DNA from 2 places in the Streptomyces sp. NC-S4 genome. Region 2 is predicted to be linked to the other one. Evidence: riboswitches for the same ligand, from Rfam matches in the RefSeq annotation. Region 2 holds a riboswitch; the other holds the start of a gene.
What was found. Region 2 has a riboswitch for ZMP and ZTP ahead of ACXNSR_RS23805 (serine hydroxymethyltransferase). Riboswitches for the same ligand answer to the same signal wherever they lie in the genome.
Positions count from the first base shown of each region.

Region 1: another riboswitch for ZMP and ZTP. It lies ahead of ACXNSR_RS31280 (bifunctional 5,10-methylenetetrahydrofolate dehydrogenase/5,10-methenyltetrahydrofolate cyclohydrolase); the one in region 2 lies ahead of ACXNSR_RS23805 (serine hydroxymethyltransferase).

Region 1 covers NZ_CM135937.1:6,960,866-6,965,498, reverse strand. The annotation lists gene ACXNSR_RS31285 (MAB_1171c family putative transporter) at 1-1,165, shown strand, start outside; gene ACXNSR_RS31280 (bifunctional 5,10-methylenetetrahydrofolate dehydrogenase/5,10-methenyltetrahydrofolate cyclohydrolase) at 1,260-2,105, opposite strand; ZMP/ZTP riboswitch at 2,198-2,300, opposite strand; gene ACXNSR_RS31275 (methyltransferase domain-containing protein) at 2,358-3,119, shown strand; gene ACXNSR_RS31270 (RNA polymerase sigma factor) at 3,333-4,633, shown strand, end outside.
Region 2 covers NZ_CM135937.1:5,265,461-5,270,093, forward strand. The annotation lists gene ACXNSR_RS23790 (hypothetical protein) at 1-157, shown strand, start outside; gene ACXNSR_RS23795 (glutathionylspermidine synthase family protein) at 166-1,368, shown strand; gene rocD (ornithine--oxo-acid transaminase) at 1,389-2,594, opposite strand; ZMP/ZTP riboswitch at 2,726-2,816, shown strand; gene ACXNSR_RS23805 (serine hydroxymethyltransferase) at 2,851-4,119, shown strand; gene trpS (tryptophan--tRNA ligase) at 4,289-4,633, shown strand, end outside.

The DNA of each region.
Region 1 (4,633 bases), 1.7 Mb from region 2:
CCTGGCGCTGCTGATCAAGCTGCCGAAGCTGCGCCGGGACTGGGACCAGCCGCTGAACCGGACCGCGTGCGCGCTGCTGGTCGTCGGTGCTCCCATCAACTTCCTGGCGTCACCGTCCACCATCGCCGCGGTCAACCGCCGCACCGGCGTGGTCAACTTCTCCGCTCCCCTGGTGTTCGGCCTGGTCACGGTGTTCTCCGGGCTGTGCGTCGTCCTGGTCCTGCAGTGGCGGGGCGGGCCGCCCGCGGCCGTACGCCGGGCCACCCGGCTGACCACGGCCCTGTTCGGCACGGCGACCGCGGCGATTGTCGTCCTCTTCGTGATCGGCGACGCGCCGGTGGAACGGCTCCGGGACCTGGACACGTACTACGCGACGACGCCCTGGATCCGCGAGATGATCGTCTGCTTTCTCGTGGCGCACACCCTGGGCACCTCGGCGCTGACCTGGCTGTGCGCCAAGTGGCTGGCCGTCGCGGACCGGGCACTGCGCCCGCTGCGCACGGGGCTGGCCCTGATCGTGGTCGCCGGGCTGATGGACCTGGCCTACCTGGCCGCCAAGTGGGCCTCGGTGGTGGCCCGCTGGGCCGGCCGCGACTGGGTGTTCCTGTCCACGGACGTGGCGCCTCCCCTGGCCGGGGCGGCCGGGCTGCTGCTCGGTGCCGGGTTCCTCGTGCCGCTGGTCGGCGGGTCTGCGACCTGGCTGGCCCTCGGCCAGTACCGGCGGCTGCGCCCGCTGTGGAAGGCGCTGCGCGAAGTCGCCGCGACCCAGGGGCGGACCGTCCCGCTGGCCTGGTGGTCCCCGGTGGGGATCCGGCTCATCCACCGCGAGTCGGTCATCGACGACGGGATCCTGGCGCTGGCCGGCTGGTTCGACCCCAGGGTGCGCCGTGCGGCGTACGAGGAGGCCCGCGGCCGGGGGCTGAGCGAGGCGAACGCGGCCACGGTCGCGGACGCGGCCGTTCTGGCGGCCGCCTGCCACCGCAAGGCCGCCGCCGCCCGCGGATCCGGGCCGGCGCCGGCCGCGATCCCGCAGCCCTACCGCCTGGGCCGGCAGCCCCTGACCGCCCTCGCCCACGCGTTCCGTACCTCCGACATCGTCGCCGCGGCCCGTGAGGCGGCCGCCGCCGACGCACCGGACCCGGTCCCCGGACCGGTCGGCGCCTGAGGCGCACGGGCCCCGGGACAGCACGACGCCCCGGACCGGGGTCCGGGGCGTGCGTGCGGGATGCGAATGCGCGTACGGGATCCGCGTGCCGGGATCAGAGCTCCGCGAGGTCCAGGCCGGCCTGTGCGGCGGCCGCCCGCACGGTCTGCTCCAGCAGTACGGCGATGGTCATCGGACCGACACCGCCCGGCACGGGCGTGATCAGCGACGCCCGGGTGGCGGCGGACTCGAAGTGCACGTCGCCGACGTTTCCCTCGTTGTACCCGGCGTCCAGGACCACCGCGCCCGGCTTGATGTCCTCGCCCCGGATGAACTCGGCCTTGCCGACGGCGGCGACCAGCACGTCCGCCTGGCGCACGATCGAGGGCAGGTCCTGGGTGCGCGAGTGACAGTAGGTGACGGTGGCGTTCTGCTCCAGCAGCAGCATCCCGGCCGGCTTGCCCAGGATCGCGCTGCGGCCGACGACGACGGCGTGCTTGCCGGTCAGGTCCACGTCGTAGGCGGCGAGCAGCCGCATGATGCCGCCGGGGGTGCAGGAGACGAAGCCCGGCAGTCCGAAGCCCATGGCGGCGAAGGAGTGCATCGTGACGCCGTCGACGTCCTTGCCCGGGGCGATGGCCTCGAAGGCGGCGCGCTCGTCGATGTGGTGCGGGACGGGGTGCTGGAGCAGGATGCCGCTGATCTCGGGGTCCTCGGAGAGCGCGGTGAGGGTGGCCACCAGTTCCTCGGTGGTGGTCTCGGCCGGCAGCTCGACGTGGCGGGAGGTGATCCCGGCCTTGGCGCAGCGGTTCTGCTTCATGCGGACGTAGGTCACGGAGGCCGGGTCCTCGCCGACCAGCACGGTCGCGAGGCAGGGCGCGGTGCCGGTGCGCTCGGTGATCTTCGCCGCGTAGGCGGCGGTCTGCTCCGAGATGCGGCGGGCGAGGGCCGTGCCGTCCATCAGCCGGGCGGAGCCGGCGACAGGAGCAGAGGCGGGAACAGAGGCAGTCTGGGCGGTCGTCACGGGGTCTCCTGAACGTCGCTGCGGATCTCGCGGTTCGCCCAGGCGCGCGGCACTCGGCGTACCGCAGGTCCACAGGTACGCCGGGCCGCTCCCCGGTGGTGATCCACCCGAACGCCAGTCACGGCCCGCCGACCACTGTAGTCGACATATCCGGTGGTTGTCGGGCGTCCGACCTGGGACGATCAATGCATGACGCGTACTTTCGACCATCTTGTCGCCGAGGCCGAGTCCGTCTCCGTGGACGGCTGGGACTTCTCCTGGCTCGACGGCCGGGCCACCGAGCAGCGTCCCTCCTGGGGGTACCAGAAGCTGATGGCCGAGCGCCTGACCCTGGTCCGGTCGGCGCTGGACATCCAGACCGGCGGCGGTGAGGTACTGGCCGGGTGCGCTCCGCTGCCGCCGCTGACGGCCGCCACCGAGTCCTGGCCGCCGAACATCGACAAGGCGACGCGGCTGCTGCACCCACTGGGCGCGGTGGTGGTCGCCGACTCCGACGAGCCGCCGCTGCCCTTCGGTGACGCGGCCTTCGAGCTGGTGACCAGCCGGCACCCGGTGACCATCTGGTGGGAGGAGATCGCGCGGGTGCTGACGCCCGGCGGCAGCTACCTCTCGCAGCAGGTCGGTCCGGCGAGCGTCTTCGAGCTCGTCGAGTACTTCCTCGGCCCGCAGCCGGAGGAGGTCCGGCGCGCCCGGCACCCCGACGACGCGGTCGCCGACGCCACCGCGGCCGGCCTCGAGGTCCTCGATCTGCGCTCCGAGCGGCTGCGCACGGAGTTCCACGACATCGGAGCCGTGATCTACTTTCTGCGGAAGGTGATCTGGATGGTGCCCGGCTTCACGGTCGGGCAGTACCGGGACCGGTTGCGTGAGCTCCACGAACAGATCGAACGCGAAGGTCCGTTCGTCGCTCACACCGCCCGCTTCCTCATCGAAGCCCGCAAAACGGGCTGACCTGAAGGGCGGACGGATCTGCGCCGGATCGGTTGCGCGGCCACAGCGTGGCGCAGGTCACTCAATTCAGCGCGTAACGAATCGACTCGGGCATGCGATGAACCGACAGGTGTCCTCGCGCGGCCCGGAATACAGACCCCCCTCGGGTCTGTTTCCCGAGTTCGCGCGATGATGTCCCGCCCACCCTTATCTGTTCGCAACGAGAGGCTCCTTGTGTCGCTCAGCCCGTCCCGTACGTTCCCTCCGGAGATCGCCGAATCCGAGGCCCTCGTCGCGCTCGTCGAGCGCGGCCGCGAGCAGGGTCACATCAACGGTGACGACGTGCGCCAGGCCTTCGAGGCCGGCCGCATCCCGGTGGACCAGTGGAAGCGGGTCCTGCGCAGCCTGAACCAGGTCCTGGACGAGGAGGGTGTCGCCCTTCACGTCAGCGCGGCCCCCGCCACCAAGGCTGCCGCCAAGAAGCCCCGCAAGGCTGCCGCCGCCCCGGCCCGCACCGTGACCAAGAAGGCCACCGCCGCGCCGCGCCCCATCGGCGCCCGCAAGACCGCGGTGACCACCGCGGCCACGGCCGTGACCACCGCCACGGCGATATCCGCTCCGTCGGCAGCCTCCATCGGGGACGAGGCGTCGGCCGAGGCCGCCGCCGAACCGAAGAAGCGCACGGTCAAGAAGACCGCCGCCAAGAAGACCGCCGTGAAGAAGACCGCGGCGAAGAAGACCAGCGCCAAGGACGCCGACGAGGGCGAGACCCCCGTCGTCGAGGGCGAGGACTGGGCTGCCGAGGACCTGGTCGACGAGCCCGAGGACGAGGCGCCCAAGGCCGGCGGCACCCAGGGCTTCGTCCTGTCCGACGACGACGAGGACGACGCCCCGGCGCAGACGGTCATGGTGGCCGGCGCCACCGCCGACCCCGTCAAGGACTACCTCAAGCTCATCGGCAAGGTGCCGCTCCTGAACGCCGAGCAGGAGGTGGAGCTCGCCAAGCGCATCGAGGCGGGTCTCTTCTCCGAGTACAAGCTCGAAGAGGAGGAGGACCACAAGCCCGCCTTCAAGCGCGAGCTGGAGATCCTGGTCGAGGACGGCCGCCGGGCGAAGAACCACCTGCTGGAGGCCAACCTCCGCCTCGTGGTCTCCCTCGCCAAGCGCTACACCGGCCGCGGCATGCTCTTCCTGGACCTGATCCAGGAGGGCAACGTCGGTCTGATCCGCGCCGTGGAGAAGTTCGACTACACCAAGGGCTTCAAGTTCTCCACGTACGCGACCTGGTGGATCCGGCAGGCGATCACGCGTGCCATGGCCGACCAGTCGCGCACGATCCGCATCCCCGTGCACATGGTCGAGATCATCAACAAGCTCGCCCGCGTGCAGCGCCAGATGCTCCAGGACCTGGGCCGTGAGCCCACCCCGGAGGAGCTGGGCAAGGAACTCGACATGACCCCCGAGAAGGTCATCGAGGTCCAGAAGTACGGCCGTGAGCCGATCTCCCTCCACACCCCCCTGGGTGAGGAGGGCGA
Region 2 (4,633 bases):
CCTGAACAACAAGGAGTGCAAGAGCGGCGGCCGCGGCGCGTACTACTACGGCGGCTACGTCAGCAGCGGCAAGGTCTCCGGCGGCAGCTTCGACAAGTCCGCCGTCACCCGGGGCGGCATCGGCGGCCACTCCAGCTCCGGCTCCAGCGGCGGCTGACCGGCACCATGGAGCGGCACACCATCGAGCCCCGTCCCGACTGGCAGAAGACCGTCGAGGAGCAGGGTCTGATCTATCCCCTGACCCGCTACCCCGACGACTCCCTGCGCCCCTACTGGGACGAGAGCGCGTACTACTCCTTCTCGCTCCCCGAGGTCGAGGCCCTGGAGAACGTCGTCGAGGAACTGCACGCCATGTGCCTGGCCGCGGCCGCGCACATCGTCGAGCACGACCGCTTCGCCGACCTCGGCATCACCGACCCGGAGCTGGCCGCGCTGATCGCCGAGTCCTGGCGGCGCCGCGCCGAACAGCCCTCCCTCTACGGCCGCTTCGACCTGCGCTACGACGGCACCGGCAGCCCGGCCAAGATGCTGGAGTACAACGCCGACACCCCCACCTCCCTGGTGGAGGCGGCCAGCCCCCAGTGGTTCTGGATGGAGGAGCGCTTCCCCGGCGCCGACCAGTGGAACTCCCTCCACGAGCGCCTCGTCGACGCCTGGCGGCGCCAGGCCGAGCTGCTGCCGCCCGGCCCGCTGCACTTCGCGCACTCCGAGACCGACGAGCTCGGCGAGGACCTGATGACGGTCGCCTACCTCCAGGAGACCGCCGAGCAGGCGGGGCTGGAGACGCACGCCCTGTCCGTCGAGCAGATCGGCTGGGACGGCCTGTCCGGCCGGTTCGTGGACGAGAAGCTCCGCTTCATCCGCTCCTGCTTCAAGCTCTACCCGTGGGAGTGGCTGGCCACGGACGAGTTCGGCCCGCAGGTCCTCGGTACGTACGACCACGGCGGCGGCTCCGGCACCACGGCCTGGATCGAGCCGCTGTGGAAGATGCTGCTGTCCAACAAGGCGCTGCTCGCGATCCTGTGGGAGCTCTTCCCGGAACACCCCAACCTGCTGCCCGCCTACCTCGACGGCCCGCGCGAGCTCGCCGAGCCCGGGTCCGGCGGCTACGTGGCCAAGCCCCTCCTCGGCCGTGAGGGCGCGGGGGTCACCCTGCACGGGCCGGGCGGGGGCGGCGAGCCGTTCGTACCGGAGGAGGGGGAGCGGTACTGCTTCCAGGGCCTTGCCCCGCTGCCCGACTTCGACGGCAACCGGGTGGTGCTCGGCGCATGGGTCGTCGAGGACGAGGCGGCAGGGCTCGGCATCCGCGAATCGGCGGGGCCGGTCACGGACGAGTACGCCCGCTTCCTGCCCCACGTCATCCTCTAGGCCGCGGTGACCGGGGCGCCCTACGCGCCGAGCACCGACCGGAGCTGGGCCAGGCCCCAGTCCAGGTCCTCCTTGCTGATCACCAGCGGCGGGGCGATCCGGATCGTCGACCCGTGGGTGTCCTTCACCAGCACCCCGAGCTCCATCAGCTTCTCGGAGATCTCCCGGCCGGTGCCCCGCGACGGGTCGACGTCGACGCCCGCCCACAGGCCGCGGCCGCGTACTGCGGTCACCGCGCCCCCGCCGGCCAGCAGGTTCAGCTCCCGGTGCAGGTGCTCGCCCAGCTCGGTGGCGCGGCCCTGGAACTCGCCGGTGCGCAGCATCGCGATGACCTCCAGGGCGACCGCGCACGCGAGCGGGTTCCCGCCGAAGGTGGACCCGTGCTGCCCGGGCCGGAACACCCCGAGCACGTCCCGGTCGGCGACCACGGCCGACACGGGCACCACACCGCCGCCGAGCGCCTTGCCGAGGATGTAGACGTCCGGGACGACCCCCTCGTGCTCGCACGCGAAGGTCCGGCCGGTACGCCCCAGACCCGACTGGATCTCGTCCGCCATGAACAGGACGTTCCGCTCGCGGGTCAGTTCCCGTACGCCGCTCAGGTACCCGGCCGGCGGCACCAGCACCCCCGCCTCGCCCTGGATCGGCTCCAGCAGCACGGCCACGGTGTTCTCCGTGACGGCGTGCGACAGCGCGGTGAGGTCCCCGTACGGGACGATCTCGAAGCCCGGCGTGTACGGGCCGAAGTGGTCACGGGCGTCGTGGTCCGTGGAGAAGGACACGATGGTCGTGGTGCGCCCGTGGAAGTTGTCGGCGGCCACCACGATCTTGGCGTGCCCGTCCGGGACGCCCTTGACCTCGTAGCCCCACTTGCGGGCGGTCTTCACCGCCGTCTCCACGGCCTCCGCCCCCGTGTTCATGGGGAGCACCATCTCCTTGCCGCACAGCGCGGCGAGCTCGGTACAGAACTCGGCGAAGCGGTCGTGGTGGAAGGCGCGTGAGGTGAGCGTGACCCGTTCCAGCTGGGCGCGGGCGGCGTCGATCAGACGGCGGTTGCCGTGCCCGAAGTTGAGGGCCGAGTACCCGGCGAGCATGTCGAGGTATCTGCGGCCCTCGACATCGGTCATCCACGCGCCTTCCGCGGACGCGACGACCAGCGGCAGCGGATGGTAGTTGTGCGCGCTGTGCGCGTCTGCGGAGCGGATGGCATCAGCAGTTGTCGACACGGGATCTCCGATCGTCCGTCCGGCGCGGTGCAGCGCCGGGTGAAGCGGTGACGAGGGTGGCGTCACCTTCTTATCGTCGCTCGTATCGCGGACGCAGAAACCTCTCTTCCGGCGCGCCCGCTAAGGTGTCCGGTACGCACGGCGACTGGCGTACGGAGAACCAACTCCGGGGGAGTCGTGCGCGCTCGACCGCATACAGGGCCGCTCGCCTGGGCCTCGCGGGGTACCGATCACATCGACCCCGGAGGAGCCCGCCATGTCCGCGAGCCGCCATCCCGCCCTGTCCGCCACCGACCCCGAGCTGGCGTCGTTCGTCGCCGCGGAGGAAGTGCTGCAGGCGCAGACCCTGCGCCTGATCCCCAGCGAGAACTACGTGTCCGCGGCCGTCCTCGAAGCCTCCGGCACCGTGCTGCAGAACAAGTACAGCGAGGGCTACCCCGGCCGCCGCTACTACGAGGGCCAGCAGAACATCGACCGCGTCGAGGCGCTGGCGATCGAGCGGGCCAAGGGCCTGTTCGGCGTGGACCACGCCAACGTGCAGCCGTACTCCGGCTCGCCCGCCAACCTGGCCGTGTACCTGGCCTTCGCGAAGCCGGGCGACACGGTCATGGGCATGGCCCTGCCGATGGGCGGGCACCTCACCCACGGCTGGGGCGTCTCGGCGACCGGCTCCTGGTTCCGGGGCGTCCAGTACGGCGTCCGGGCCGACACCGGGCTGATCGACTACGACGCGGTGCGCGAGCTGGCCCTCGCCGAGCGGCCCAAGCTGATCTTCTGCGGCGGTACCGCCCTGCCGCGCACGATCGACTTCGCCGCCTTCGCGGAGATCGCGCGGGAGGCGGGTTCGATCCTGGTCGCCGACGTCGCCCACATCGCGGGCCTGATCGCGGGCGGCGCGCACCCGTCCCCGGCGGACCACGTCGACGTCGTCTCCACCACCACGCACAAGACCCTGCGCGGTCCGCGGGGCGCGATGCTGATGTGCCGGGAGGAGCACGCGAAGGCCATCGACAAGGCGGTCTTCCCGGGCCTGCAGGGCGGCCCCCACAACCAGACGACGGCCGGTATCGCGGTGGCGCTGCACGAGGCGGCCCAGCCGTCCTTCACGGCGTACGCGCACCAGGTCGTCGCCAACGCCAGGGCGCTGGCCGCGGCGCTGCTGCAGGAGGGCTTCGACCTGGTCTCGGGCGGTACGGACAACCACCTGATCCTGATCGACCTGACGGGCAAGGACGTGCCGGGCAAGACCGCGGCCAAGGCCCTGGACCGGGCGGGCATCGTCGTGAACTACAACACGGTGCCGTTCGACCCGCGCAAGCCCTTCGACCCGTCCGGCATCCGCATCGGCACGCCGTCGCTGACGTCCCGCGGGCTGTCCACGGAGCACATGCCGGTCGTGGCGGACTGGATCTCGCGGGCGGTGGACGCCGCCGCGAAGGGCGACGAGCAGGCCCTCGCCGTGATCCGCGCCGAGGTGACGGACCTCATGGCCGCCTTCCCGGCCCCGGGCCTGCCGCTCGCCTGACCTGCGGCGCCGTGGCCGGGGGCGCCGCCCCCGGACCCCCGCGCCCCGATCTCCCCCAGCTACCGCTGGGAGGTGCCCCCTGGCGGGGCTGGAATTTCCAGCCCCGCCGGCGATTGGATCAGGCCGACGGCGGGCACGGGCCCGCCCCCGCACCTGAGAGAATGAAGCCATGGCTTCTGATCGTCCTCGCGCGCTCTCCGGCATCCAGCCCACCTCCGGTTCGTTCCACCTCGGGAACTACCTCGGAGCCATCCGCCAGTACGTCGCCCTGCAGGAGACGCACGACGCCTTCTACATGGTGGTCGACCTGCACGCGATCACCATGCCGCAGGATCCGAAGGACCTGCGGGCGAACACCCGCCTGTCCGCCGCGCAGCTGCTGGCCGCCGGCCTGGACCCCGAGCGCTGCACCCTCTTCGTCCAGAGCCACGTGCCCGAGCACGCGCAGCTCGGCTGGGTCATGAACTGCATCACCGGATTCGGCGAGGCCAGCCGGATGACCCAGTTCAAGGAC